DNA from 4 places in the Clostridium beijerinckii genome. Region 1 is predicted to be linked to each of the others. Evidence: riboswitches for the same ligand, from Rfam matches in the RefSeq annotation. Region 1 holds a riboswitch; each other region holds the start of a gene.
The links. A riboswitch is a leader RNA that binds a small molecule or an ion and turns the genes downstream of it on or off. The one in region 1 is predicted to bind thiamine pyrophosphate.
Positions count from the first base shown of each region.

Region 2: linked by a shared signal. The riboswitch ahead of thiT (energy-coupled thiamine transporter ThiT) and the one ahead of thiW (energy coupling factor transporter S component ThiW) in region 1 are both predicted to bind thiamine pyrophosphate.
Region 3: linked by a shared signal. The riboswitch ahead of thiF (sulfur carrier protein ThiS adenylyltransferase ThiF) and the one ahead of thiW (energy coupling factor transporter S component ThiW) in region 1 are both predicted to bind thiamine pyrophosphate.
Region 4: linked by a shared signal. The riboswitch ahead of tenA (thiaminase II) and the one ahead of thiW (energy coupling factor transporter S component ThiW) in region 1 are both predicted to bind thiamine pyrophosphate.

Region 1 covers NZ_CP144906.1:4,788,182-4,796,162, forward strand. Annotated here, with positions in the region: gene thiC (phosphomethylpyrimidine synthase ThiC) at 137-1,447, opposite strand; gene thiD (bifunctional hydroxymethylpyrimidine kinase/phosphomethylpyrimidine kinase) at 1,518-2,324, opposite strand; gene thiW (energy coupling factor transporter S component ThiW) at 2,355-2,894, opposite strand; TPP riboswitch at 3,084-3,194, opposite strand; gene PZA12_RS21835 (4Fe-4S binding protein) at 3,260-4,504, opposite strand; gene PZA12_RS21840 (FAD:protein FMN transferase) at 4,933-5,937, opposite strand; gene PZA12_RS21845 (sensor histidine kinase) at 6,218-7,774, opposite strand; gene PZA12_RS21850 (response regulator transcription factor) at 7,771-7,981, opposite strand, start outside.
Region 2 covers NZ_CP144906.1:80,507-88,487, forward strand. Annotated here, with positions in the region: gene PZA12_RS00360 (hypothetical protein) at 1-677, shown strand, start outside; gene PZA12_RS00365 (Mrp/NBP35 family ATP-binding protein) at 696-1,535, shown strand; gene PZA12_RS00370 (ferredoxin) at 1,665-1,856, shown strand; gene thiT (energy-coupled thiamine transporter ThiT) at 2,078-2,755, opposite strand; TPP riboswitch at 2,810-2,910, opposite strand; gene PZA12_RS00380 (DegV family protein) at 3,315-4,163, opposite strand; gene PZA12_RS00385 (anaerobic ribonucleoside triphosphate reductase) at 4,624-6,732, shown strand; gene nifV (homocitrate synthase) at 7,337-7,981, shown strand, end outside.
Region 3 covers NZ_CP144906.1:731,786-739,766, reverse strand. Annotated here, with positions in the region: gene PZA12_RS03600 (DUF4250 domain-containing protein) at 113-304, opposite strand; gene PZA12_RS03595 (tRNA 2-thiocytidine biosynthesis TtcA family protein) at 394-1,260, opposite strand; gene PZA12_RS03590 (thiamine phosphate synthase) at 1,444-2,094, opposite strand; gene thiF (sulfur carrier protein ThiS adenylyltransferase ThiF) at 2,102-2,905, opposite strand; TPP riboswitch at 3,092-3,199, opposite strand; gene PZA12_RS03580 (ECF transporter S component) at 3,530-4,126, shown strand; gene clpB (ATP-dependent chaperone ClpB) at 4,394-6,985, opposite strand; gene PZA12_RS03570 (CBS domain-containing protein) at 7,251-7,637, shown strand; gene PZA12_RS03565 (transcriptional regulator) at 7,794-7,981, opposite strand, start outside.
Region 4 covers NZ_CP144906.1:2,310,950-2,318,930, forward strand. Annotated here, with positions in the region: gene PZA12_RS10765 (tRNA dihydrouridine synthase) at 333-1,289, shown strand; gene PZA12_RS10770 (hypothetical protein) at 1,688-1,912, shown strand; gene fabV (enoyl-ACP reductase FabV) at 1,945-3,141, shown strand; gene PZA12_RS10780 (Cache 3/Cache 2 fusion domain-containing protein) at 3,348-5,282, shown strand; TPP riboswitch at 5,334-5,431, shown strand; gene tenA (thiaminase II) at 5,523-6,191, shown strand; gene PZA12_RS10790 (ABC transporter ATP-binding protein) at 6,192-6,959, shown strand; gene PZA12_RS10795 (ABC transporter permease) at 6,956-7,738, shown strand; gene PZA12_RS10800 (ABC transporter substrate-binding protein) at 7,719-7,981, shown strand, end outside.

The DNA of each region.
Region 1 (7,981 bases):
TTTTTTAATTTCTTTTCCTTAATATACATGTTGCAATAATAAACTCGCATCTAAAATTCTAGTAAGACAAGTTCTCAATTAAAATAATACTATAGAAATTTAATTGCAACACAGATAATTATAATTCACGTAAATCTTATTTCTGGTCGAGAAGCTCCACTTTATCACCATTTAAAATTCTGTTAGTTGTTCTTACTGCACACATTTTTCCGCACATAGAACAGCTATGCATATCTTCTGGTGGTACACTTTCAAAATATTCTCTAGCCTTTTTCCCATCAATAGCAATCTTGAACATCTCTTCCCAATCAAGTTTTTGACGAGCATCTGCCATTGCATTATCTCTATCTCTAGCCCCTGGAAGTCCATTAGCAATGTCTGCTGCATGAGCTGCAATTTTAGATGCGATAATTCCTTCTCTAACATCAGATAAATCAGGAAGTCTTAAATGCTCAGCTGGTGTTACATAGCAAAGGAAATTAGCTCCATGTGTTGCTGCAATAGCTCCACCAATAGCTGAAGTTATATGATCATACCCCGGTGCAATATCTGTAACAAGAGGGCCTAGTACATAGAAAGGTGCCCCATGGCATAATCTTTTTTCAATTTGCATATTAGCTGCAATCTCATTCATTGCCATATGACCTGGTCCTTCTATCATAACTTGTACATCTTTTTCCCAAGCTCTTTTTGTTAATAATCCTAACTCTATAAGTTCTGTAATTTGTCCAGCATCTGTTGAATCATCAATACAGCCAGGTCTCATAGCATCTCCAAGACTTATTGTTACATCATATTCTCTTAGTATATCAAGTAATTCATCATAGTATTCATAAAATGGATTCTCATTTCCTGTCATCTCCATCCACGCAAATAGTAATGACCCACCTCTTGATACTATATTTAATCTTCTCTTATCTTCTTTAAATAGCGAAACTGTTCTTTTATTTATTCCTGCATGAATAGTAACAAAATCTACCCCAGCTTTAGCATGAGCTAACACCACGTCAAGAAAATCTTTAGCTTTTATATCTAAAAGATCTTTTTCAAGGTATCCAATTGCATCATACATAGGAACTGTTCCTATCATAGCTGGAGAATATTCTATAAGCTTTTCCCTGAACTCTTGAGTCTTCCCGTAATTACTTAAATCCATTATTGCTTCCGCACCAAAATCAATTGCCATTTTTACTTTTTCCATCTCTCTGCAATAATCAACCGAATCTCCTGATATCCCTAAGTTTACATTTATCTTTGTTCTTAATCCATCACCAATCCCCTCAGGGCTAAGTGATTTATGGTTGATATTGGCCGGTATAGCCACTTTACCTTCTGCAACAAGTTTCATTAATTTTTCTTCTGAAATTCTTTCTTTTTCCGCTACTATTTTAATTTCCTTTGTGACTATACCTTTTTTAGCTGCTTCCATTTGTGTTTTATAATTCATTTCTTTCCCTCTCCTCATACCATTATTATTTAATTTATTAGTTATAAAATTTAACTTGAGTTCTATAGTATTATTCAATCATTCCTGCTTTCTTATATAGCTCGTAAAAATGGTTAGTAGGTCCTACACCTTTACCAAGCTCAAAACCATGTTCGATTGCACATGTTATATATTCTTTACCACTTCTAACCGCTTCCTCTATTGTCATATTCTTAGCTAAATTTGCTGCTATAGTTGAAGATAAAGTACATCCTGTTCCATGAGTGTGAGTAGTATTTATTCTTTCTTGCTTTAGAACAAGAAAGTTATTTCCATCATATAACAAGTCTGTTGCTTCCCCTTCTAAATGCCCTCCTTTAACTAAAACTGCCTTCGGACCAAATTCTTTAAGTTTCAAGGCCGCTTCCTTCATTTCATCTAAGTTTTCTATTTTCATCCCTAAAATTTCTTCTGCCTCTGGTAAATTAGGAGTTATTAATGTTGCTAATGGAAATAATTCCTTAACTAAAGTATCTTTTGAATCCTTCGATAACAGATTAAATCCACTTTTAGAAATCATAACTGGATCTAGAACTATCACTGGTAGCTTACCAACTTTTCTCAAAGATTTTGATATAGCTTTTATAGATTCAATTTTAGAAACCATTCCTATTTTTATAGCATCTACTCTTATATCTTCAAAAATAACATCTATCTGAGATTCAATCATTTCAGGATTTATATCTTGAATTCCAAAAACCCCCATAGTATTTTGAGCCGTTACCGCTGTGATAACACTCATCCCATATACTCCATTTGCTGAGAAAGCTTTTAAATCCGCTTGAATTCCTGCTCCTCCACAAGTATCTGATCCTGCAATAGTTAATGCTCTAAACATAAACTCATCCTTTCACCTGTAATATTTCATTTAAATCTTATCTATGTTATTAGTTTCCTCTCTTTTTACTTGAAACTCATTATCTACTAGTATTTTTTTAATGACAGGAACTTTTATAAAAAAGTAAGCTATAATCGCTCCAACACTACAACTTGATATAAACGGAACAACATATACAAAAACCGCAACTTGTTTTCCTAACACCATTGTAGCTATAGGATAAGCTAATAATGCTCCTAATATTCCAGTTCCAATTATTTCTCCAATTACTGCAATACCCGGCTTTCTAAATTTTTTATAAAGAATTCCTGCAAGCAATGCTCCTACCATGCTTCCTGGAAAAGCCAATAAACTTCCTGTTCCCATGAAATTTCTTATTAGAGATGTCACAAATGCATTCATAAGAGCATATAATGGCCCAAGTGTTATTGCTCCAACTACATTTACGAAATGTTGTATTGGAGATATTTTAGCAGCTCCAATCGGTATTGAAAATGTTCCAAAAATAACAGAAATACCGATTAATACACCACTTAGTGCCATCTTCTGTGCTTTACTCTTTTCTTTCATTAAAAATCACTCCTTTAATAATAAAATCAATAAACTTACTTTTTAATGTGAAATAAATTTGCTAAATCACCTTTACAATGACGTTTAAATTGATTAACCTTAAAAGAAGTTAATTATTTTGCATAAAAAAAATGTATCCACAAGGGATACATCAATAAATTATGCACAAATCATATCAATACTTACACAAATAATATTAATATACTTCCCTACGCTGGTATTATCCAAATCAGGTTATAAGAGTCTAGGAAATCAATCTTTCCAATCTCAGCCAAAATATTAGCTCCCCTAGTTATTCAATTATAAAATTTTCTTTCACAATTTAAAGGTTATACCATTAAGTTTCAAACGTCAAGTATATTTTATTATTTTGCTTTATTCAAAGCATTTGTTACCGCACTCATGATACCCTTCGAACTATAAGTTGCACCAGATACAGTATCTACTGATGTTGATTGTTTTGAAATTATGCTCTTAATTATAGTTCCCTCTGCTCTTTGATAAAACTTTGGAGTATCTTGATTAGATATAGCTTGTATACTTGATATTTTCCCATTCGACACAGTTACAGAGACCTTAGTTGTTCCTCCTCTATAGCCTGTTCCACTTCCTGTGTATGTCCCATCTTTATATTCACTTGCATTATTTTGAACTGTATTTGAACTTGTAGTTTCTTGATTTAATTTTGAACTTTCTGGTGCAGCTTCAGTTTGTGAATTTATATTGCTTGAAACTTCATTACTCTTAGTTACGATTCCAGATTTAGTTACTGCATTGCCGGCGAAGTTAGTAAGTCCATATATACCTAAAAATGTAGCCATAGCTACTGATCCTGTTAACTTAGCATCTAAATCTCTTCCAAGTACATTTACATTAGCATTATTTCTGTAACATACTTCAGTACATTTTAAGCAATTTATACAATCTCCACCTTTGACACAATCTACCTTATAGAGCGGTAATCCCATTGAGCAATTCATTGTGCAAGCTCTACATTTACCACAATCAGCTTTTGGCTTATTAAGCTTAACTATTCCAATCTTAGAAATAATAGAGAATATTGCCCCTAAAGGACATAGATATCTGCAGAAAAACCTCTCAATAAACGCTGCTCCTATTGTGATTAATATTAAAAATATCAATCCAACAAGTAAACTCGAAAAAATAGTAGATACATCAGTTATTTGACCAAATACATCCCAAGGGCTTGTGCTTTCCAGTATACTGCTTCCCATAGTCCATGAAATAGCTATTATAAAAAGTAATACTACATATTTGAAATACTTAAGTATAGAATCAACTTTTTCATCTACTCTAAATTTTATTTTGAATACTTTTTTTGATATAAAATATATTAAGTCATTATATGCACCAAATGCACATATCCAACCGCAGAACCATCTTCCTAATACTATAGTCAAAAGCATAATAGCTATAAATTCTATTAAGCTTGGTAATGCTTCCAAAAAGTTAAAATTACCATTGATAATCATTTGATATACAGTTTTTACTTCACTGAATGTCATTGAATAAAGGCCTGGTAACAGAATAAATGCAATCAATTGTATAATATGCCTTATAATCTGCGATTTCTTTATTTTACTTGCCATATTTCTTTCCCCTTTTCTAACTCTCTATATTTAGCAATAATAAACTTTTATGTTAATTATCATTAATCACATTTTTCCAATTAATTTCTAATAGAAATATTATTTTCACTTCATTATCTGCTATTGCAATTTCTTTGATTAAGTGAATTATATCAATAGAACCTTAATGCTCCCTTAATCTAAACTGAGAATTCGCTGAGAAATGTCAATTAAAACATCTTAGAATTAAGGAAAAAAATAAATGGTTAGAAAAATCTAAATAAAAAAAGATAGTACAGATTGAATTTATCCCTGTTAATATCTTATATTCCAACTTAACGAGGTTTGTTTCAATCTGTATTATCTCTTCTTATCATTTTGCTTGATTTAAAGCTTTCCTATTGCCTAAATTATGCCCTTACTTCTATATTTAGCTCCGGACACATTATCTAAAAAAATTCACTATCTGTTAATGTAAAAATACTTTCATCAATACCTGATGTTTTATATATTTTCTTATCTTCTGTAATAAATATAGCGTCAATCCCCTCTATAGTCTCTATAATCTTCATAGCCTTATCAATACCAATTATATAAGCACCAGTTGACAAGCCATCTCCGTCGATTGAATTGTCTGATATAATAGTTGCACTTATAATTTTACTTTCAGATGGGTATCCTGTTTTAGGGTCAATTATATGATGAAATTTTTTTCCATCCTTTATAAAATATCTTTCATAATTACCTGAGGTTACTATTGATTTATTTTTTACGCTTAATATTCCTATAAATTCTCCCCTAGGCTTAAATGGATTTTGAATTCCAACTTTCCAAGCTGAACCGTCTTCCTTACTTCCAAGAGCAAAAATGTTTCCACCTAAATCAATTAATGCACTTTTAATATTATGCTGATAAAAAATATCTCTTACTTCATCAGCCGCAAATCCTTTTGCAATACCTCCGACATCTAAAGCCTGTTTATCATGTTTTAGCATTATTAAATTATTTTTGTCATCAAAAATAACATCATTATAATTTATAAGTTTTAATACCTTCTCTATTTTAGATTTTTCCGGAATTCGTTCTTCTTTTGTACCTATGCTCCATAACTTTACTAATGGTCTTATTGTTGGATCAAAAGTACCTTCTAAAATTCTACTGTATTCTATGGCTTTTTTAACTACAAAATAAGTATCATTATTTACTTTCTCTCCCTTATTTCCTGCATTAAAATTTATTTTTGATATATCACTACTTTCTTTAAAAGCTGACATTCTAGCATCAATTTGGTTTAACCTTTCTAGCGCTTTATCTATTGCTACTTTAGCTTTATTTCCATTTGCTATTAAGTTGATCAAAGTTCCAAGAGCATAACTACTCTTAGCAACTTCATGTTTTTCAATTTTACCAGTCACAAGTACAAAAAATAAAACAACTGTTATTATCACAACCATTAATATAAAAATTATTACCCTACTTATAATATTCACCGCCTAAAATATATAAATTTCCTCATTGTTGGAATTATAACAAAAAAGTCTTAATGTATCCTTAGTTAAAGCTTAGAATTTGCTGAGAACTATTTAAGATTACTCACCTAGATTTTCTTAGCGATGTCTTAAACTAAAGATGCGTTGATATTTTAATCAATAGAATAAAGAATTATACTAAAAAAGATGTTACAAAATAATATGATCAATCTATCTTGTAACATCTTTTCTTATTTAGGCACAATCAAGAAACATCAAATCCATCTGCCTTATTTTCTAATTTTAAATATATTGAGAATGATGTCCCAACTCCAAGCTCACTTTCTACTCTTATTTTTCCACGATTGCTCTCAATTATTGATTTTACTATAGAAAGACCCAATCCATATCCCCCTCGTTCCCTAGCTCTGTGAGAATCACTTCTGAAAAATCTATCGTATATTTTATCTAAATGCTCTTTAGGTATTCCAGTTCCATTATCAGATATCTTCAAAACCGCAAAGGTTTTATTTTTGTAATCTTCTATACCTATAGAAATTGTTATAACGCCTTTTTCTTTATCAGTATGAATTACAGCATTTTGAGCCATATTGAATATGACCTGCTTAATTTGATTTTTATTTATATATACATCTATATAATCCTTCAACTCTATATTTAAAGTTCTATCCTTAGAAAGTATCTGCAGTTGAGGAATTATTTCATTTATAACATCATTCAAATTCTCCTTTTTTATTTCAACAACTGGCTGCTGATCTAACCTAGTTAATATTAAAAGATCATTTACCAGTTTTGCAAGCCTTTCACTTTCCATCAATATGCTGTTTAAAGCCAAATCTAATTTTTCCTGATTTTTTGCTGCCCCTCTTAATAATACTTCAACAAAACCATGAATTGAAGTTAGTGGTGTACGTAATTCATGTGATGCATCAGATACAAATCGTCTCATTTTTTCTTTGATAAGCTGTTCCTTTTCAAATGACGTCTCTATTCTTTCAAGCATAATATTAAAGGATTTTGATAATCTATTAATTTCTAATTGACCACTTTCTTCCGTTAGTCTTGTATGCAGATCAGTTACACTTATTCCTTCCACAGTATCAGTTATCTTATATAACGGCTTCAATGTTCGATTAAAAATAGTGATTCCAAGTATTGTTCCCACTATGAGAATCATAATTGAAAGACCAATATGCACATACTCTTGCCTATCTAAGATACTTGTAATATCGTCTATTGGTGTACTCAACTGTATTAACCCTGATGGTGTATCTAAATCCCCAACTTTTATCCATGCAACCATTTGATAATTATTGTTTTCATCTCTTACTACTTCATATGTATGTTCTAAATTCCCTTGTTCATTGCAAATCTCTATATATTTCTCTCTAGAAAGCACTGGTACTGGTATCTCTTTCCTCTTTCGTTCATCTAGCTCCTTTGAATCATCGTCACCGTCATCATCATCTCTAGGTGTATCTATATTGCTTCTTTGACCTAACAGCTCTCCATTTTTATTTATTAGAGCTACACTCATATTTTTATCCCATAAATTCTTTAAAATTTCTTTAGTATCACTTTCAGTTATGTCCTCCATATTTTCTTTTGACATTTTCTTAAAGTCTAGATTATGAAACCTCTCATGAAGTACTTGCACCTTTGTTTTGTATAAATAATTTTTCATACTTATATACTGAAAAAGTCCCATGATTGCCAATAATAAGATTAATATCACAAGAAACCTAAATAACAACTGCCATTTCAAACTCTTTATTTTCAATTTATTTCTTAATTTTTTCATTGTGCCACCATCTTATATCCAACACCGCGGACAGTTTTAATGATATTATGATCTTTGTCTCCAATTTTATCTCTTAAGTACCTTATATATACTTCAACAATATTATCTTCTCCATTAAAATCATATCCCCATACTTTTTCAAGTATAAGCGATTTGCTCAATGCTATTCCATTATTCATAAGTAAAAAACTCAACAAGTTGTATTGC
Region 2 (7,981 bases), 840 kb from region 1:
TACAAAGTGTTAGAGATAGTGGATTTAGGTTTGTAGTTAACGATCCTAAAGCCATAGAAGACATTTACAAGATTTTATCAGATGGAAGTGAAGTTTCAAAGAAAAGCTCATTAGATCCAGATTATATTTTTGAGGTGTGCATTGGAGATGAAGTGAGAAAGTATCAGTATGTAGTTGGAGCTAACGAACATGGGACAGGAAACTTTTATGATGACGATAAGGCATTTTCAGTACCTAAAAATTTAGAGAATACAATAATGCAAAATCTTTCATTCATAAGAAAGCCAAGAGACTTTAATTATATATACTATCAATCAATATTAAAAGTTATTGATAAGAAAAAAGAAAGTTTATCCAACGGAAACAAAGTTGGAGTGAACATAGCTGGAGATACAGATTGTTTGAAATACATATTTTCTGTGGATTTAGAAGATTTTAAGAAAAGTTTGAACAAAACTTTACCTAGTGTTGATTTAGTAAATAATAATTATGAAGATTTTGATACAATAATTAAAGTGAAAAATAGAGGATATAATAGTACTGTTTTCAAAACACTAATAACAGTAGATAATAAAAAGGATAATTCCTTTGAAAGCTATTATATAACAGCAGAATATAATTATAAAGACTGGGATATTAAAATAAGTGAGCCTAATAAAACCCCACAAGATTGGTAAGCAAAGGAGCATATATAAATGAGTTGTGAAAATTGTAAAAGTAAAGACACATGTCAATCTAAAGGAACAGGATGTAGTGAAGAAAGTTTAAAGTTAACATCCAGATATGGAAATATTAAAAATGTTATAGGTATTATAAGTGGAAAAGGTGGAGTTGGTAAATCAACTGTAACTGGAATGATGGCAAGTATGTTATCTAAGAAGGGATATAAAGTAGGAGTATTGGATGCAGATATTACAGGTCCATCTATGCCTAGATTTTTTGGAGTTAACAATAAAAGAGCTAAAATAATTCCATTAGAAAATGATATGGTAAAATTTGAGCCAGTGGAAACAGAAAGCGGGATAAAAATAATTTCCATGAATCTTTTAACAGCAGTAGAAGATGAACCTGTAATCTGGAGAGGACCTGTAATTACAGGGGTGTTAAAGCAGATGTTTGTAGAAACTAATTGGGAAGAGCTTGACTATTTACTTATAGATATGCCACCAGGTACAGGAGACATTGCTTTAACTGTAATGCAGGAATTTCCTATTGATGAAATTGTAATAGTTTCTACACCACAAGATATGGTGTCTATGATAGTCAAGAAAGTTGTTATTATGGCCCAAAAGATAGGTGTAAAGATTAAGGGTGTAGTAGAGAACATGGCATATATAAACTGTCCAGATTGTGATAAAAAGATACGAGTATTTAGCAGAAAGTCATCAGAAGAAAATGCAGATTATCTTGGAATTCCTTTAATAGGAGAGCTACCAATTAATATTGAACTTACAGAAGCATTGGAGCAAGGAAAAGCAGAGGAATACGTTAAGGAGAATCCGCTATATTCACTGATATTTGAAGGATTATATTAATAGAAAACTTCTTTTCCTTATACTATATTTATTTCATTATTTTAAATTATATTATTAAATATACATAACTTAATATTTCTTGGGAAATAATAAGTTTGTAATTTGATATTAGAGGAGATGAAGTAAACCATGAAACCAAAAGTAGATAAAGATACTTGTATAGCTTGTGGATTATGTCCATCTATATGTCCAGAGTGCTTTGACATGCAGGATGATGGAAAAGCAGGAGCTATAGTTGATGAAGTTCCAGAAGGTTGTGTAGATGAGGCAAAAGAAGCAGAAGAAAGCTGTCCAGTAAATGCAATTGAAATAGAAGAATAAAATTTAATTGCAAAATACAACTAAAACGTCTAAAATAAATAATATTTATTTATTATTTGATCAAAAATAGGATTAATTTTGTTTTATAAAACAAAATTAATCCTATTTTTATTCTATATGTTTTGCATTAATAAGCTTAAAACGCAGATAAGTGAAATGTTTAATTACTACGTAGAGCTTCGAAACTTAATTGTATATATATAAATTGTTTTATATAATAGTTAGTTTGAAATAGTATTTACTGATGATGCATGAAATATTCTTTCTATAGGAAGAACAGCTAAAATTACTAAGCATATGATTCCTTCTATTCCAACCATAGGACCATTAACAAGCAAAGAATAAACTACTGGAGACATTCCTTCTGGGGCAAATGATCCAAAGAAAACTATACCAGAAATAAGATGACATAAAAATCTGACCAGTACTGCAATGCTTACCCCAACTAACTTTCTTTGTTTGAAAAATCCGGCAAGACCTAATGCTGTAAAGGGCAATGGATAATCAAACAAAACTTGAACAGGATGTAGTATATATGGATCCAGTATTAAGGTTATTACACCATAAAGAAATCCTGTTAAACATCCAACTTCAGGACCATATATGAATGCTATGAGTAATACTGGTATCATGCTGCCTAAAGTTATGCTACCACCTTGAGGAAAATGATATAATCTTAGCATTTTTAATATAGTGGCTAACGCCAATGCTATACCAATCCTAGCAATTAGTTCTGGAGTGAATTTTATCTTTCTTGCCTTAGCTAATACTATAAGCAGTAAAATACATCCTAATAAAGTTATAATGGACATTGGACTTGCAAGAATGTCTTGAATGTTTTGTGAGAAATTCTGGAAAAGTTTGGAAAACTGTTCGATCCAATCATTAAAAATTGACATAAAAAAACCTCCTTAATTGTGCTCGGAGATTATCAACCAAATAAATAGTTTAAAGTTTTTAAGAGGTTGCATTCCCTACGCTAGAATTAACTAGATCAGGTTTTAAGGGTTTATGAATATCAAATCTCAGCCGCTCGGCTCCCCTAGCACATTATAAATATATTACACTTACACTATTTTATACCTATTATTATAGATAGTCAATTAGATTGTATGTATTAAATTTGTTATTATTACTTAAATTGGAATGTGAATTTGAGCTAGAAGCAATCAAATTTATAGAGTGATGTGGGATTGTGTTATTTGGTAATTTATTTGATGAAATGGTGAAGATATCATCATTTCTATTGACAATAGTAGCATCTTTATATGTTGAATCTAATATAAAATCTTTCATAATAACAAAACAGTCCTTTCAGTAAAGATTTCTTTGTTATTATTATTTACAAGTAGAAAAGTAAGTATACTTGTAAAAGATTAAAGAACTAAATAAAAAAATATGAATTTTAATATTTAGCTCTTTAATTATGAGTAAATAGTTAACATATATATTTTTCGATTAATCTAATCTTTCAACTATAAATCCAACAAGACCAGGTCCGGTATGAACGCCAAGAGCAGGTCCTATTGATCCTCCTAAAGTACATTCAATTAGATTAGGAAGATCTTTTATAGAATCATAAAGCATTTTAGATTTCTCAGGTGCATTCCCATCTAAAACCCAAACTTTACATTTATGATTTTCTAGATAATTTGTTAATATATTTGTTAATTTAGATATACACTGTTTTATGCCTCTTATCTTACAAACCGTATGGTATATGCCGTCATCGCCAACAGTAATAATAGGCTTTAGATTGAGTACACCCGCTATAGTTCCGGCAACTTTACCAACTCGGCCTCCCTTTATTAAGTATTCTAATGTATCTATTGTAAAAAACACGTCAATCTTATCTCTAAAGGAAGGTAAGGTCATTACTATTTCATCAAAGGATTTCCTTTGCTTTATTAGGTTTAGAGTTTCAATGACCATAGCTCCTTCTGACATAGTTAAAGTCATAGAATCAAATACCAAAGTTTTCACTTCAGGGACATTTTCAGATGCAAGTCTTGCAGAGTTATAAGCGCCAGAAAGGCCACTTGATATTGTTATAATAATTGCATGTGTATATCCCTCATTTTTTACCTGTTCCAAAGCATCTGTAAAATCCTCAACGCCAGGTAAGGAAGTTTTAGGTATCTCCTTAGGCAAATATTCATATAAAGTCTTTGGTGTTATATCTATTCCATCAATATACTCTCTATCAGAGAATATAATTTTAAACGGGACTACTTTAATATTATTTTCTATTACGAAATTTGCATTCAAATCAGAAGCACTATCAGTTATTAATGCTATTTTATCCATATTAGTTCCTCCTAGAAATGTATAGTCTTAGTTTAATTATAACACTATTTGTAAAAATTACATTTCTTATAGCTTACTTAAAGAAATAATTTGTATTATAAGTTTTAAATAATAAATTCCATTATTTATAAAATTGTTTGGTTTGCATAACATGATAGTTTGAAATAAATTCTACTCAATTAAGCTTTTAGAACACAGATAATAATAATTTTCTTATAGCTTATTATGAAAAAATACTTGAAATCATAGTAAATTACAACAATAAAGATTATCTACAATAAGTCAAATATAAAAAAGTCGTAAAAAATGAATAAATCGAAAGATAATAGGATGTAAATTAAGATAATTAAAATCTAGTGGTTTAAAAATAAAAAATTAGAAGTATTGCTAATGAATACCTAATACAGTATAATAGTACGGTAGTAAAAATACTATATATTGTGCCATGGAGGGAATAATAATGCTATATGTTGTGAAACGCGATGGAAGAGAAGTTGAATTTAATTCAGATAAGATAGCTCAAGCAATTAAAGGATCAGCTAGTGAAATCGGTTTAAATTTAAAAGAAAGTCAAGTTCTAGATACCGTACATAAGGTGATTACGTATATAGAAGAAGAGTATAAAAAGACTATAACTGTAGAACAAATACAAAATTTTGTAGAGAAGGCATTAAGAGATGAGGGACACAAAGATATAGCAGTCGCTTATTCAGCATACAGACGTGAAAGAACTAAAGTCAGAGACATAAAATCAGATTTAATGAAAGCTATAAGACAAATTGGAGTTGAAACTGATAGAGATAATGCAAATGTAGGAAATAACTTCAGCTCTAAGTTATTAAGAATAGCATCTGAATCAAATAAGTGGAATACACTAGCTACTATGCCAAAGAATTTAGCAAAGGCTCATGAGAATGGAGACTTATATTATCATGACTTAGATAGCTATAATTTAACTGTAAACTGCTTGCATATACCAACAAAAGAGATATTAGAAAATGGATTTAATACTGGATATGGGACAATTAATGCTCCTAAGAGAATTGAAACCGCTGCTGAATTATCATGTATATTATTACAATCAACTCAAAATGATATGTTTGGTGGTCAATCTCATCCAGATTTTGATAATGATATGGCTATATTTGTAGAGCCAACTAGAGAAGAAATTAGAGAAGAATTATTGGAACTAGGTGTATCAGACGAAAAGTTAGAAGCTATGGTAGAAAAGAAAGTAAGAAAAAAGGTACAACAAGCAATGCAGGGTGTAGTTTATAACCTTAATACAATGCATTCTAGAGCAGGATCTCAAGTACCATTTAGTTCAATTAATATTGGTTTACCTACAAGCTCAGATGCAGCATTAGTATGCGAAGTTTTTCTTTTAGAATATGAAAAAGGATTAGGTAAAGGTGAACAACCAATTTTCCCTAATATAATTTTTAGAGTTAAATCAGGTGTTAATAGAGAAGAAAATGATGAATATTTTTATTTATATAAGCTAGCATGTAGAGTGGCTGCAAAGAGAATGAATCCAACTTTTATGAATATCGATGCAGATTTTAATAAAGAATATTACGATAAAGGTTATGTTCCAGCTACAATGGGATGTAGAACTTATCTTATGAAAAATATAAATGGTGAACCTGGTTGTAAAGGAAGAGGAAATATAGCACCTACAACTCTTAATCTTCCAAGAATAGGCTTGCAGGCTAAAAATGATATAAATAAGTTTTTTAGTATATTGGATGCAAGATTAGAATTAGCAAAAGATTCTTTAATGCATAGATATGAGATTTTAAAAAATCTAAGAGTTAAGGATTTACCTTTTGTCGCAGGTCAAGGACTTATGAAAGGTTCAGAAGGATTAAAACCCGATGATTCTATAGAGCCAATATTAAAGCAAGGAACTTGGGGAATAGGATTCATAGGTGTTGCTGAAACCTTATTAGCTTTAGTTGGAAAGCACCATGGTGAAGATGAAGAAGCAAGGAAATTAGGAATAAAGATTGTTGAACATATAAGACAATACTGTGATAGACTTACAGAGGAATATAAGTTAAATTGGAGCTGTTATGCGACTCCAGCAGAAGGACTTTCGGGTAAGTTTATAAAGCAAGATCAAAAGATATTTGGATTGATAAAAGGAGTAACTGACAAGGAATATTACACAAATAGTTATCATGTACCTGTTTCATACCCAATATCTATTAAAGATAAGATTGATATTGAAGCGCCATATCATAAACTTTGCAATGGTGGGCATATAAGTTATATTGAAGTAGATGACACACCAGATGCAGAAACAATAATGGATATAATAAATTATGCATATAGAAATACTAATATCAGTTATATGGGTATTAATTTCCATATAAGATATTGTAGAGAATGTGGTACTTATCTTCAAAACAATGAAAACAAGTGTCCTAAATGTGGCAGTCAGAATATTCAAGGAATATCAAGAGTTACAGGATATTTAAGTTTAGATGAAAGATTTGGTGCTGGAAAGTATCATGAAAGAGAAGATAGAATATCACATACTGAGAGACATGGGCATCATTACTAAAAGTATACTGATGATAGATTTTTAATTTATAAATTATAATATAGAAAAGGAAGATGGATTTATTAATCTCATCTTCTTTTTTTATTTAAAAATATATCAATATATATTTTTAAATATTTAATTCATCAGATGTTATATTGGATTATAAGGCAATATAAAACAAATAATCTTATGGGGAATGAGTTATATAATACAGAAGTTATATATTAAGGAAGCAAAAAAACATATTTTCTATAAGAATTATTAAAAAATAGAGGCATAAAAAGTAAACTTTAATATATTAATGAAATTAATAGAGAATATAATGTAACTATTTGGTATGAATACTAAATATATTGGGTAAATCTGTTAAAGAAAATGGACTGTTAATTTATCAATGTATTGCAACATCAAAAAAAAAACTTGCAATAATTGAGAGTATTTTCATTAAAAACAATTAAAATTTGAAAATACATGAAGGAGAGTAGCTGTTTCGTTGCAAAAAAATAAAATAAATCTTGTATAGATTTATTAATATATGATATTATAAATATACAGTAAAAATGTTAATTTATTAAAAATATGCTTTAAGTAATAAGAAAATAATATAAATGGGGGGACTAAAATGGCACTTAGTAATTTAAAAACTAATAAAAAAGTTTCTATAGTAGATACTACTCTTAGAGATGGTGAGCAGACAGCAGGGGTAGTTTTTGCTAATGAAGAAAAAATAGTAATAGCAGAAATGTTAAGTGACTTAGGTGTTGATCAGCTAGAAGTAGGGATTCCTACAATGGGCGGGGACGAGAAGAAGGCTATAAAAGAGATTGTAAAAAGAAATTTAAAGCCTAGTATTATGGCATGGAATAGAGCTGTAGTCAGCGATATAGAACAATCAATAGATTGTGGAGTTGATGCAGTTGCCATATCAATATCAGTATCGGATATACACATTCAGCATAAACTTAAAACATCTAGAGAATGGGTATTAGAAAGCATGGTTAAATCTGTAGAATTTGCAAAGAAAAATGGCCTTTATGTATCTGTTAATGGGGAAGATGCATCTAGAGCAGATAAAGACTTTTTAGTTGAATATATTAATGCAGCTAAACAAGCAGGTGCAGATAGATTTAGATATTGCGATACTGTAGGAATTATGGAGCCATTTAAAATTAGAGATGATATTAAATATATATATGATAAAACAGGCTTTGATATAGAAATGCACACTCATGATGACTTTGGAATGGCAACAGCTAATGCGGTAGCA
Region 3 (7,981 bases), 1.5 Mb from region 1:
ATGATGCTATTAAAGCTGCTGTTGCTGCTATAACAGTAATTAATTTGCCTGTCTTTTTTAAATTCATATAACATCACCTTCCTAACTTTATGAATAATTATTTATTAAGACTCTAATTCTTAAATTGATTTTCTTCTTCATCGTATTTATATCCGATATTTATTAATATATTTATTATATCGTCTTTAGATAATTCTAAATCATCACAAAGAATATCTAATGACCCATATTGATCTCTTAATTTCATGTTTATTACACTTAACAATATGTTTGGATCACTGATCCCCATAGGATTATTTTCCATCTCTACTCTTCCTTTTCATCTATTGGTATATGGTTAATTATAGCATAACATACATTTTCAAATTAATAAATACTTTTAGTTACTTAAGTCTACTCTTCATCGTAATAATCTAGAAAAGAATGCTTTTCTTCACCTTTTTGCCAACCTAATATTGAATCCATACTAACATTTTCAGCTGCTTTAAATATAGACTTTTCAACTCCACTAAAATTCTTCTTTAATTCTTTAATAAGATCTTTTATTTCATATCTCTTATTACCTATTCTTTCAGCTGCAACCATGCAAGCGCAATTCAATGGCCATATACCACTATAATTTATAAATCTTTTTATATACTCTTCCTCTATAAAATACATAGGCCTAATTAATTCTAAACCTTCAAAGTTTTTGGCTTTTAATTTAGGCAACATTGTCTTAAAATTACCACCATATAAAATGTTTAGCATAGTTGTTTCAATTACATCATTATAATGATGTCCTAATGCAAGTTTATTACATCCAAATTCTTTTGCTTTTGCATAAAGAGAGCCTCTTCTCATTCTTGCGCATAAGTAACATGGGTAATCCTTAGCCATTTTATCAACAACATCAAAAATGCCTGACTCATACATATGAATCGGAATATTTAGATGGTCACAATTTTCTATTAGTAAATTTTTTATATCTGGATGATACCCTGGATCCATAGCTAAAAATACTAATTCAAATTTAACTTGACCATGTCTTTGCAACTCCTGAAATAATTTTGCCATAAGTATACTATCTTTTCCTCCAGAAATTCCAACAGCAATTTTATCTCCTTCTTGAATTAAATTATATTCTTTAATTGCCTTAACAAATTTTGACCAAATATGCTTTCTATAGCTTTTAATTATAGCTTTTTCAATCTCTTCTAGTGGCTTTTTTTCTCCATCTGGTATAATTCTTGGACAACCTTTTCCTGCAATTGTACTCATTATTTCATTTCTCCTTATTATCTTAATAGCATCCAGGTCATAGATACTAATTATTCTTTAATATATCTTTCTTTAAAGAGTTTATAATGAACACTTAAGATTTACAAGTGTTTTTAGGTTTTAATATTAGCTGATTTTAATTATTCGTATTTGTACTTTGATTTTTATATATCAAAGTAATGTTTATTTAGAAAGAGATTTCACTAATTCTTCAGGATTTTTGTCTTTCATTAAACTAGACATTATAGCAATTCCACTTGCTCCAGCATCCAATACTTTCTTATAATTATCTTGATTTATTCCGCCTATTCCGATGATGGGAATGTTAATCTTCTTGGAAAGAGCCTCTATTTCCTTAATCCCTCTAGGAGGGAGCCCTTTTTTGCAATCAGTTTCAAACACATGGCCATAAATAACATAGTCTGCTCCTAATTTAGCCGCCTGTATACCTTCTTCGCAACTATGTATTGAAACGCCTATCATCTTATATATTTTATATTTATTCCCACTAAATCGAAAATTATCCACTATTTCTTTAGAATTTATTGCTCTTCCTGTGCATAACTTGTTACTAATATTTATAAAATCATTAAATGATAACTGAATTCCATCAACATTGGACTTTCTAGCAATATCTATATTGGAATTTAGTATTATTCTGATATTTGTATTTTTCAGTTCCTCTTTTACTTTCAAAACTAATATTATTAGCTCTTCACTGCTTAAATCTTTTTCTCGTATAATTAAGAAATCTAGATTAGATTCTGATATTTTCTTTATTTGATAAAAAAAGTCACTACAAAGTTTTCTATTTGTTATTCCAATTACAGACATCTTTAGTTTATACCTCTTCCCCTAATATTAATCTAAGAGCCATATTCGCTTCATGACAAGCTGCGATACCAACCCTAGGTGCCATTAACCCCTCATTTACTTTTGCCTCATTTTTAAAGTCTCCACACATATATAGCCTTGTATTTATTTTTTTGCTAATTATTAGATTATTAGAATAATACCCTGCCATACCTGATGCTGAAATAACCTTTGGCTTTTCTGTCTGAAGTAAAACTTCTCTAACTATCATCGCTTTATTTTCTGCGCCATCAAATGCTTCAATTACAATATCCATATCCTCAAATAAATCTTTAATGTTATCCTTATCTACATACGTATCAACAACTTCGATATTTATGAACGGATTGATTTCTAACAATATTTCTTTTAATGCATGGCATTTTTTCATTCCAATATGTCTTATAAAGTATTGTTGTCTGTTTAAATTACTTGGTTCAACCACATCAAAATCTATTATTTTTATGTGTCCAACACCAACTCTTCCCAATGCTAATGCTACTGTTGAACCCAGTCCACCAAGTCCAGCAATAGCTATCTTCGCCTTCTTAACTTTCTCGTGAACCTTTGGAGTATGTCTACTTACCATTAATGCCTCTAACTCTTCTTTTTTAGGCACCTCGCCTCTCTTGATTAAAGTAACTTTATCTCCTTCATTTAGAGAATAATCTTGTTTAATTGGAAAGCCATTTAAAATAACTATATCCGCATCACTTTTTATCTTGTTTCTAACTTCAAATGCAGTAATTTCTCCCTCAATATCTATTTCTCTTTCATTTACTAAAACTTTCAAACTAATATCCCCAATCTAAATAAATTTTAAAACTTAATGTATCTACTTATTATTTACTCATTATTTTCTTATCAGTCTTTTTTCATAATTTATACTACCAATGGGCAGAACATCTACTTATTTGGCTTCCATAATAAATTACTAGAGAATAAAAAGACTTACCCTAAGGTAAGTCTTATAAATCTTCTAAAATATTTATTGCTTCCCTACGGTGGTATTAGCCACATCAGGTCAAAAGAGTTAAAGCAAATAAGCTTCTCTCAGCCAATTAAATTAGCACCCCTAGCCTTTTTATACTATTCAATTTCTATTATGGTTATATATTATCATTTTATTTCTTATAATTCAAATTTTTATGGATCAAATCCATAAATTAGACTTGTGAATTTAATCATATTTTAAATATAAATCAACTTTTTTCTAAGTTAACATAATTAAGTATAGAAACAGTAATTATTATTCCTATATTTAAGTTTATATTTTTAAAATATAATTGAACATTTTTTCTAACGTGGTAAAATAATATATGTCGGTATTCAATTAGAAGCTGAACGGAAATTCGTATATATTATATATTTTTCCGAATTATATCCATATGTCAAGGAATAAGAACGGAGGTACCTTATGGAAAGAGGCTATACTAAATCTAAATTTTCAGTTAGACAGATTGCAATGATCGGAATGCTTTCTGCAATTTCAATTTTCTTAGGATTAACTGGACTTGGGTTCATACCAATTCCACCTGTAAAAGCTACTATAATGCATATTCCAGTTATTATAGGTGCGATAGTTGAAGGACCTATAGTTGGATCCCTAGTTGGATTAGTTTTTGGTTTATTCTCAATGTATCAAAATTTTACTGCTCCTGGTCCAACATCATTTATATTTTGGAATCCTATAATTGCATTAGTTCCTAGAGTCCTAATTGGAATTGTAGCATACTATGTGTATATACTTCTTAGAAAGAGATTTAAAAATCAAAGCATTAGTATCGCAATCGCATCAATCTGTGCTACATTAATTAACACTATAGGTGTTTTGGGTTTAACTTACGTATTCTATTTAGAAAGATACTCTGCTATTTTAAAGATAAACCCACAAACTGCTGGTATTGCAATTGCAACCATTGGTTTAACAAATGGAGTTCCTGAAGCTATAGTGAGTGCTGTAATATCAGTTCCTGTAATTGTAGCGATATTTAGAATTAAGAAAAAAGTTTAACTAGACTCTAAACAAGTAAAATGAAATATTTTTTAAAGAATATAAATTATAAAGAGGCACTTGCTAAAAGTTGCCTCTTTTCTTATTTTAATTATTATTTACATATATAACTATTATGAAGAATTAAAATATATTATCTCATACAAATGTCACCATTCCTATTAACTGCTAAAAAAGTTGCTAACGGATTTTTCTTAATCACTAAAGAATAAAAAAATTCCTATAGATCACATTTATCTACAGGAATTTTATAAAACTTATTTTTTACTAAAGTGGTTTTATTATTATTTCTTCATCTTTACTATCAATCAAAACCTTAGATCCATAACTTAGTTCACCCTTAATTATCATCCTAGCGAGTCTATTCTCTAAAGTGTTCTGTATATATCTTTTTAATGGCCTTGCTCCATAAACTACATCATAACCTTCTCTTGCCATTATTGTTTTTGCTTTATCTGTAACTTCTATTTCGATATTTTTATCTTTTAACCTCAAACTTACTTCTCTTAAGAATATATCTATAATTTTCTTAATACCAGACTCTGCCAAAGGTTTAAACATTATAGTATCGTCTACTCTATTTAAAAATTCCGGTTTAAATCTTGATTTTAAAACACTCATTACTTTTGATTTTATTTCTTCATCAACATGATCTTCATTAGTATTTTCTAATAAATATTCACTTCCAATATTTGAAGTCATAATTATTATAGTATTTTTAAAATCTACTGTTTTACCCTTATTATCAGTTAGTCTACCATCATCTAATATCTGAAGGAATATATTAAACACATCTTCATGCGCTTTTTCAATTTCATCAAATAAAATTACACTATATGGTTTTCTTCTTACAGCTTCTGTTAGCTGACCACCTTCATCATAACCTACATATCCTGGAGGCGCTCCAACTAATCTAGATACTGAGTGCTTCTCCATATATTCTGACATATCAATACGAATAATATTTTCTTCTGAATCAAATAAATTTCTAGCTAGTGTTTTTGCAAGCTCTGTTTTACCAACTCCTGTTGGCCCTAGGAATATAAATGATCCTATTGGTCTATTGATATCTTTAAGCCCAGCTCTTGCTCTGAGTATTGCATTAGTTACAGCTTCTATCGCCTCACCCTGCCCTATAACTCTATTACTCATATCATCTTCTAGTCTTAAAAGTTTTTCTCTTTCTCCTTCAAGTAAATTAGTTACAGGAATTCCAGTCCATTTAGAAAGTACAGCAGATACCTCTTGCTCTGTTACTTCCTCTTTTAATAAAGCACCTTCATAATTTTCTCTTAGTTCAATTTCTTTTTGCTTGATTTTTTCTTCTAAAGCAGGAATCCTACTATATTGAATCTCAGCAACTTTATTATAATCAAAGTTTCTCTGAGCTACTTCTATTTCTCCTCTAGCATCATCTAACTCACTTTTTAAGGTTTTAATAGCTGTGATTTGCTCTTTTTCTTTGGTATATTTTGCAGTCATTTCATCATTCTTTTCTTTTAATCCTGCAAGTTCTTTCTCTAGGTCATCTAACCTATTTTTTGAGCCCTCATCCTTCTCTTTTGATAGAGCTTCTTTTTCTATTTCTAACTTAAATATTTTTCTTCTTATAACATCAAGTTCTGTTGGAAGGGAATCTATCTCAGATCTTATCATAGCTCCAGCTTCATCAATTAAATCAATTGCCTTATCAGGCATATATCTATCTTGAATATATCGATCAGAAAGCTTTGCAGCAGCTACTATAGCTGAATCATGAATTCTAATCCCATGATGGATTTCAAACCTTTCTTTTAATCCTCTTAGTATTGCAATTGTATCCTCCACTGTAGGTTCATCTATAATTACTGGTTGAAATCTTCTTTCTAAAGCTTTATCTTTCTCAATATATTTTCTATATTCATCAAAAGTTGTTGCACCTATACAATGCAGCTCTCCTCTTGCTAATAATGGCTTAATCAAATTACCAGCATCCATTGCTCCATCAGTCTTACCTGCTCCAACTATTGTATGAATTTCATCTATGAATAGTAATATTCTACCCTCACTGCTTTGAACTTCTTTTAATACTGCTTTTAATCTTTCTTCAAATTCACCTCTATACTTAGCTCCGGCAATCAAAGATCCCATATCCAAGGCAAATATAATTTTATCCTTAAGGCCTTCTGGAACATCTCCTCTAACTATTCTTTCAGCTAATCCTTCAATAATCGCTGTTTTACCAACACCAGGTTCACCTATTAAGACTGGATTATTCTTGGTTCTCCTTGATAAAATTCTTATTGTCCTTCTTATTTCTTCATCTCTTCCTATAACAGGATCTAACTTATGCTTTTTAGCAAGGTCAACTAAATTAGTTCCATACTTTGCTAATGCATCATATGTCCCTTCTGGATCTTGCGTTTCAACTCTTTGACTTCCTCTAACTTCAGAAAGAACTTTTAAGAAATTATCCTTGGTTATATTATATTGCTTTAATATTTTAGAAACTTGATTGTTATCTATTTCTATAATAGCAAGCATTAAATGTTCAACACTAACATATGAATCTTCAAACTGTTTCGAAAATTCTTCAGCTTTAATTAACACTTCCTCTACTTTTCTAGTTATATATACATTGCCAACTCCTTCTCCTAAAACCTTTGGCATTGCATCTAATTCTTTATTTACTGAAGCTTTTAGATTCTTTACTGATACACCCATTTTAGTAAGAATATTAGGGACTAACCCGTCCTCCTGCTCTACAAGAGCTGAAAAAAGATGAATTAAATCTATTTGCTGATGATTAAATTTAACAGCTGTAACATTGGCATCATTCAATGCTTGTTGAACTCTCAACGTCATTTTATCAATATTCATACTTATTCCTCCTAGATCTCTATGTTAAATTTCGAAATTATTATTAAAACTACTTTATCACTATACCTAAATAATTCCTCTTTACTTATATAATAATACATAGGTCAAAGAAAGTCAAAGTTTATTCAGCCTTTTTTTAAATTTTTTTATCATCTAAAGATTTATTTTAAATTTTGTTGTTTTATAGTAAAATAGTAATATAAATATTATTAGCTTGTTATTTTACAGCTTAACGATATTAAACTTTTTTAAAAGAGGTGATGTTATGAAAATAAGTTCTATCATTAAACCAAATTTCCATACAATTAATGTAAACGATACTATAGATAAAGCTTTAGATTTTATGGACAAACTTAATATTAATGGAATGCCAGTAGTAGATGATAAAGAAATTGTAGTAGGAATGATAGTAAAAGCTGATATATATAGATTCATGATACATCCAGGACATTATGTTAGCTGTCCAGTTGAGTGGGTTATGTCAAAATCAGTTATCTCTGCGCAATCTGACGAAGATCTACTCACTGTAGCTAAGCGTCTAAGAGAAAATGATATTATAACAATGCCTGTTATTGAAGACGGAAAAATTGTAGGAGTTATTAATATAGATGATTTATTAGATTACTTCATTGACTCTTGTTCAAAAAATTAGTAACAATAATATCCATATGAATTTAATAGCTTAAATATATCATTACTGATCTTAAAGGCTTAATTGTGAATATAAAAAATAGAAGTGGCGATATTTTGTTAATCCATTATAATCGAATTAACAAAATATCGCCCTTCCCTATATATTTACGAGAAATTAGATTTTTTTATCAACAGCTAATGCAAGATTAAAGTATTTTAGCGAATCCGCTGTAAGTCCAAGCTTATAATAAAGCTTACCCATATCTACATATCTATTTCTTCTTTCTTCTCTGGTACCAAACTTAAACAACGAATCTAATGATAGATTCATATATTTTTCAGCTTCCAAATGTTTGTCCATTT
Region 4 (7,981 bases), 2.5 Mb from region 1:
TTAAAATTTTGATTTATACTTTGCAATAAATACCATACAAGAAAGCAGAAACATTTTTGTGCAGCAGGCATTGAAAATGAGCTGTTAAAAGCTCTTAATTGTAGGTTGTTCAACTAATGCTTGTCACAATGAAATTGGGAGCAAGCATTAGTTGTGCAACCTGCAATTTAGTGCTTTCAGCGAAATTTTCATAGTCCTGTGAAACAACAATGTTTCTCCTTTCGGTGGGTTATTGTATAAGCCTAAGTTATATAGTGTTTATCTATATACAAAAATGTATTTGTTGGATACAATATAGGTGAAATTACTTACATAATGAGGAGATTCATGATATGAAATATTATTTTGCACCATTAGAAGGTGTTACTGGATATATATATAGAAATGCATATGAAACTTTTTTTGGACAAATTGATAAGTACTTTATGCCATTCATATCGCCAACTAAGAATAAGAGCTTTACTTCTAGAGAGCTAAACGATGTGCTGCCTGAGCATAATCAAGGAATCAATGTTATTCCTCAGATACTTACTAACAATTCTGAGTATTTCACTGATACTGTAAATGAGTTGAGTAAATTTGGATATGATGAAGTTAATTTAAATTTAGGCTGTCCATCTGGAACTGTTGTTGCAAAGTATAAGGGATCAGGATTTCTTGCACAAAGAAAGCTGCTTGATGAATTTTTAGAAGATATATTTTCGAATGCATCAAATAAAATTTCTATAAAGACAAGAATTGGAAAGGATTCGCCAGATGAATTTTATGAGTTAATTGAAATATTTAATAAATATCCTCTAGAGGAACTTATAATTCATCCAAGAATTCAGACAGACTTTTATAAAAATAAGCCTAATATGGAAGTGTTTAAAGATTCTTTACAATTAAGTAAAAATCCCGTTTGTTATAATGGTGATATTTTTAATGTAGAAGATTATAAGAAATTATCAGAAGCTTATCCGAAGCTTGAAACAGTAATGATTGGTAGAGGACTTATTGCAAATCCGGGCTTGATTGAAGAAATTAAGACCAATCGTCTTATGGATAAAGAATTAATGAAGGCATTTCATGATAAAGTCTGCATAGGATATGAAGAAGTTCTTTCGGGTGATAGAAATGTCTTATTTAAAATGAAAGAATTATGGTTTTATATGATACATATCTTTACTAATAGTGATAAATATGCTAAAAAGATAAGAAAGACAAATAATTTACAGGAATATAAGGGAATCATATCAAGCATGTTTCAGGAACTTGATATAAAGAAAACGGATATACATGGATTTTAATAGTTCAATTATCATATAGATTTTTAGGATTAAATTATCTCATAGATTGAGAAAGTTTTTAATGGGCTAAATTTTTGTATAAATGAAGTTTATGCTTAACTACTGTTTATTATAGAGAATAAGAGTGAGATAGTTATAATTAAATTAGCATATTGCTATCCAAGATACATTAAAGGGAATAATATGTATTGGAGAAATAGCTTTTCATTATAATTCTAAAAATATTGCAAGAATTTTAACCCTAATTGTGAAATGTGCATTATGAATTGAAAATTGTGAAATGTGAATTGCACATTGTGAATTGTGAATTATAAGATGTGCATTGAAAATATATATTTATAAAATTTGGAATATAATCACTGATATTTTTATAATTTATTGTATCAGGGGGTGATTATATGGGTGTTAAAGAAATAATTGAGAAATACAGGGGTAAAAATGCAGATATGCAAAACATTATTGCAAACCTTGTTCTCGCAGTGGCAGATTTAAATGCCAAAAACAAAATCTTAGTAGATATACTAAAGAAGAATGAAATAGAGATTCATATAACTAATAAGAAATATCAAAAATATTTAAGTGATTCGCTGGAGAGTATATTATCGAAGATTTACAAAGACTAGCCAAAGAAGATTTTATAAATGGAGGATATAGAATGATATTTAAACCTGAATTAATTAAGGGAATAGCCAAAACAAGTCATCCATATGGATGTAGAAAAGAAGTACTAAACCAAATCGAATATTGCAAGAATGCAAAGCAATTTCACGGTCCTAAAAAAGTGCTGATTATTGGAGCATCATCAGGTTTTGGCCTTGCTACAAGAATTTCTTTAGCATTTGGTGGAGCGAAAGCTGATACAATTGGAGTTTCGTTTGAAACAGGAATTACAGATAGAAGAACTGGAACAGCAGGTTGGTATAATAATATATTTTTTAAAGAGTTTGCAGAAAAAGAAGGACTAATTGCAAAAAACTTTATTGGAGATGCATTTTCAGATGAAGTTAAAGAAAATGTAATAAAATATATAAAGGATGAGTTTGGAAAAATTGATTTACTCATTTATAGTTTAGCATCGCCAAGAAGAAAAGATCCTAAGACAGGAAATATATACGATTCAACTTTAAAAACTACATCTGGAGAATTTCAGGGTCCGACAATTGATATGGAGAAAGATGAACTTGTTACGACTAAAGTTAATTCAGCAACTGATAAAGAGATAGAAGCAACGAAAAAAGTAATGGGAGGTGAAGATTGGAATGAGTGGTGTAAACTACTCCTTGAAAATGATTGTCTCTCTGATAATGCTATAACAATTTCGTATTCATATATAGGAGCATCAAGAACATATAAAATTTATAGGGAAGGTACAATAGGAGAGGCTAAACGTCACCTTGAGAATACTGCAATTCAAATAGATGAAGAGTGGAAAAAGAAGATTAATGGAAAGGCTTTTGTTTCTGTAAATAAAGCAATTGTTACTAAGGCAAGTGCATATATACCTTCTTTCTCATTGTATGCAGCGGTATTATATAAAGTAATGAAAGAAAAGAATTTACATGAAAATTGCATTATGCAGATGCAAAGAATGTTTGCTGATAAAATATATGCAGAAAACCCAATTGAATTTGATGATAGTGGAAGATTAAGAATGGATGATTGGGAACTTAGGGAAGATGTACAAAGTGAAGTTAATGAATTGTGGGAAAAAATAACTCCAGATAACTTTAAAATATTATCGGATTATGACGGATATAAAAAGGAATTTATGCAGTTAAATGGTTTTGAAATTGATGGAGTCGATTATAGTGAAGACATTGATGTAGAGGCATTGAAAAGGCTAGAGCCATAAGTTAATGAATGTTTATGTTAAGAAGTATCAAAATGATACTTCTTATTTTTTATAAATATATTTTAGAGAGATAATAATATTTCAAAAAACATTGCACTTGTGGTATAATTATCCGGATATGCAATAAATCAAATGGCTATGTATATTATGGTTGTATTTGATTTTAGTGTTTATAAACATAATTAACTAGGGAGAAGTGTTTTGAAATGAGAATAAAATATAAGCTTATCGTTAGCTATTTGATCTTAATTGTATTTGCTGTAAGTGTATTGGGGTTATTAATTGGGAATAAATCTAACAAAGCAGTTTTTAAAGAGGTAAACGAAAAAAGTCAGCGTTTAACAGAATCAATTATTACAACTTTGAGTGTAAGAAATGATTTGCTTACTGAGAAATCTTATGGAGATTTAAATTTTGCGAATAACGTATTAAACAATTTAGCTGATATGAGAGTTGATTACAATGAAATCGTAAAAGTTGGAGATTTTAACTTACCAGTTTTATATTCAGGAAATCAAAGAATATCCTTAGATAATACTATAGTTGATAAACTAAAACAATCAACAGGTAGTATAGCAACAATGTTTTTATTACAAGATGATAAACTAATAAGGGTTTCTACTACCGTATTTAATAATGGTAATAGGATATTAGGTACATATATTTCAAGTGATACTGAAGCTTATAAAAAGACACTAAATAATGAAGAATATATTGGCGATATTAGAATAGAAGGAATTGGATATTTAACAAGAATGAAGCCAATATTAGATAAAGATAAAAAAGTAATAGGGGCAATAGGGTTAGGAAATAAAATTAGTAATGATTATTTAGATAAGACATTAAGTAATATCAAATTAGGGAAGACTGGATATGCGTACATACTAGATTCTGAAGGAAATGTAATTCTTCATCCATCTGATAGTGGAAAGAATGTAAGTGACTACGATTTTGTTCAAAAAATGCATAATGAAAAAAGTGGAATGATTGAGTACACTTATAACGGAGTTAAGAAATTAGGATATTATCAGTATTTTGAAGCTTGGCATTGGTATGTAGTTACTACAGCAGATTATGAGGAATTAAACTCTTCAGCAAAATCAATTTTGACGACCACAATAGCTACTGGGGGAATAATTATTGTTTTAGGCGGAATTATAGCATTATTTTTAGCTAATACATTAGTTAAGCCTATTAACAAGTTGAAATCTTGTATGGAGATAGCGAGTAAAGGTGATTTAACAATACGATGTAATATAGATAGTAAAGATGAGATCGGAGTTTTAGCAAATAGTTTTAATAATATGCTGGCAGAAAATAAAAGATTACTAGAAGAAACTGTGCAGTATGAAAAATTAAAAACGGAATTTATTGCTAATATGTCACATGAATTAAGAACGCCTTTAAATATTATATTTTCAACAGCTCAGTTATTTAATGTACTTATAAATAGAGATGAGGATTTAAATACTGAAAAAATGAAGAATTATACAAATAGTATAAAACAAAACTGTTATAGGTTGGTAAGATTGGTGAATAATCTTATAGATATAACAAAGATTGATTCAGGTTATATGAAACTAGAATTGAAAAATGGCAATATAGTACAAGTTGTAGAGGATATAACACAATCAACTGCTGAATATGTAGGGTATATGTCTAGAACAATAATATTTGATACAGATAATGAAGAAAAAATTATGGCTTTTGATGAGGAAAAATTAGAAAGAATTTTGCTTAATCTAATTTCCAATGCTACTAAATTCACTGAACCAGGAGACAAAATAAGTGTTAATCTATATGATATTGATGATTATATCGTTATCTCTGTAAAAGATACAGGAAGAGGAATTCCAGAGGAAAAAGTATCGCAGCTTTTCCAACGATTTAAGCAAGTAGAACGATTATTAAATAGAAGCCATGAAGGCAGCGGGATTGGGCTATCTATAGTTAAAGCTTTAGTTGAGATGCATGAAGGAACAATAGAAGTAAAAAGTGTTTATGGAGAAGGTACAGAGTTTATTATATGTCTTCCTGTTAAGATAGTTCCAGAAGATGAAGGTAAGAAAAACAAGAATGGTTATGCAAACCAATCTAAGGTTGAAAATATTAATATTGAGTTTTCGGACATATATAGCTAAACAAGATGGTAAATTTTCATTGACATTTTTAAGCTTTGAGTATAAAATTTAGACGAGTACTAGGGGAGCCAGAATGGCTGAGATGAGTTTTCAGACCCTTTGAACCTGCACTGGGTAATGCCAGCGAAGGGAAGTTATAAGATAATATAAAGCTAAATCTAAAAGTAGTAGATTTACAATTTAATTAGATTATTAACTCTTTTCAATGGTATTTTAGTACTGTTTGGAAGGAGTTTTTTTATGCAATTTTCACAAAGATTATTATTGAAAGGTAAACCTATTTGGGAAGCATGCTTGGAGCATCCTTTTCTTAAGGAACTTAGTGAGGGGACCTTAAAGGAAGATAAGTTTTGCTTTTACGTTAAACAGGATTATGTTTATCTAATAGATTATATAAAACTTTTTGCATTAGGGATGGTTAAAGCAGATTCATTAGAAGATATACAAGCATTTGCTAAATGTGCAAATGCTATAGTAAATATTGAAATGGATGCACATACTGAATATGCTAAAAAGTTTGGAATAACTAAGGAAGAACTGGAGGCCACAAAGCCAAATGCAAGTAATTTGTCATACACAAAGTTTATGCTACAGGTATCATCAGAAGGATCTTTAGCTGAACTAGTAGCAGCACTGCTTCCATGCATGTGGAGTTATGCATTTATTGGAAAAACCTTAGCAAAGAATAGTAAGGCATTAGAGCATCCACTTTACAGTGAATGGATACTTACATATGCAACAGAAGAATATAACAAAGAAAATGATTGGTGCATAAAACTTATGGATAAACTAGCAGAAGGGCTTCCAGAAAGACAACTTCAAAAACTAGAAGAGATTTTCATTATATCTTCAAAATATGAATATATGTTTTGGGATGGGTGCTACAAAAAGGAAAGTTGGGTTATTTAGATGAAAGCATTGGAAATTAATAATTTATCCTTTGGATATAAGGATTCTGGGAAATTAATAGTAGATGATTTATCTTTTGATATAAATAAAAATGAATTTGTCACAATTATTGCACCTAGTGGCACAGGCAAAAGTACCCTTTTTCGATTAATTTTAGGACTATTAAAGCCACAAAAGGGCAATATAAATATATTAAAAGATGGCAATAAAAATATTATAGGGTATATGCCTCAAAAAGATTCCTTAATGCCTTGGAGAAATATTCTTGACAATACAGCAGTTGGACTTGAATTAAATGGTTATAGTAAGAAAGAAGCTAGAAAAGTGGCAGCCACATACTTTGAGGGTTTTGGACTTAAGGGAACTGAAAAATATTATCCACATGAATTATCAGGTGGTATGAGGCAGAGAGCTTCATTTTTAAGAGCAATAGTAAATAATCCTTCCATAATTTTATTGGATGAGCCATTTTCTTCTCTAGATGCGTTAACAAGAAGAAAGATGCAGTCATGGCTTTTAGATCTTTGTCAAAGACAAAGTAATACTGTGTTTATGATAACTCATGATATAGAGGAAGCTTTACTTTTATCAGATAGAATTCTTATTTGTACGGAGCTTCCATATAGAAACCTAAAATCTATAGATGTAAATATTGAAAGACCAAGGAATTATGAGACTACACTTTCTAGTGAGTTTATTGAGCTAAAAAGAGATATTTTAAATGTTCTTGACTCCTTAGAAGAAAATAAAGGGGGGGATATAGAATGAAAAAAATTAAAGACTATATATTTCCTTTAATATTTTTGATAATTATAATTTTGGCATGGGAATTTATAATACCATATTTTAAGGTGCCAAATTTTATTTTGCCTAGATTTTCTGAAATCATAAAGGCTTTAGTAGATCAAAAAGATTTAATATATAAACATTCTCTTATCACACTAGGTGAAGCACTATTAGGGCTTATTGCGTCCGTAATTATAGGTATATCTTGTGCACTTTCCATATATCTTTGGAGAAATGTTTCGAAAACTTTATATCCAATTATAATTTTTTCTCAAACAATTCCGACTATAGCTTTATCTCCAATTATGGTTATGTGGTTTGGATATACCATATGGTCAAAGGTAGCAGTGGTAATACTATTTTGTTTTTTCCCTATAGTTATAAGTACCTTAGATGGATTAAATAGTGTAGATAGAGATTTAGAAGATGTTTTAAAAGCCCTTGGAGGAAATAGATTTCAAATATTTTTTAAACTCCATATGAATTCAGTATTACCAAATTTTTTAAGCAGTTTTAAAATAGCTGCAACCTACAGTATTTCAGGGGCTACCATTGGAGAATGGCTAGGTGCTGAAAAGGGATTAGGTATATATATTAAGAGAGCAGCAGGAATGCTTCAGGCAGATTCTGTTTTTGCGGGAGTGTTAGTTTTATCATTTCTAGGATTAATTCTATTTTCTGTAGGATTCTTGCTAGAAAAGACTTTATTAAAATACAGAAGAGGATTGAAGGAGGACAATCATGAAATTAAGAAAGCTTAGTATATTTTTACTATTTATTATGTTAGTTAGTTTAGTATTTAGCGGGTGCTCTAGTGCTTCTAATAATAAGGAAGACAAGAGTGCTACCAAAGAACTTAAAGAGGTTAATGTTCTTTTAGACTGGTATCCAAATGCAGTACATTCATTCTTATATGCAGCAGAAGAGCAAGGATACTTTAAAGAAGCAGGATTAAAGGTTAACTTAATTACACCTGCAGGTACAGATGATGGAATTAAATTAGT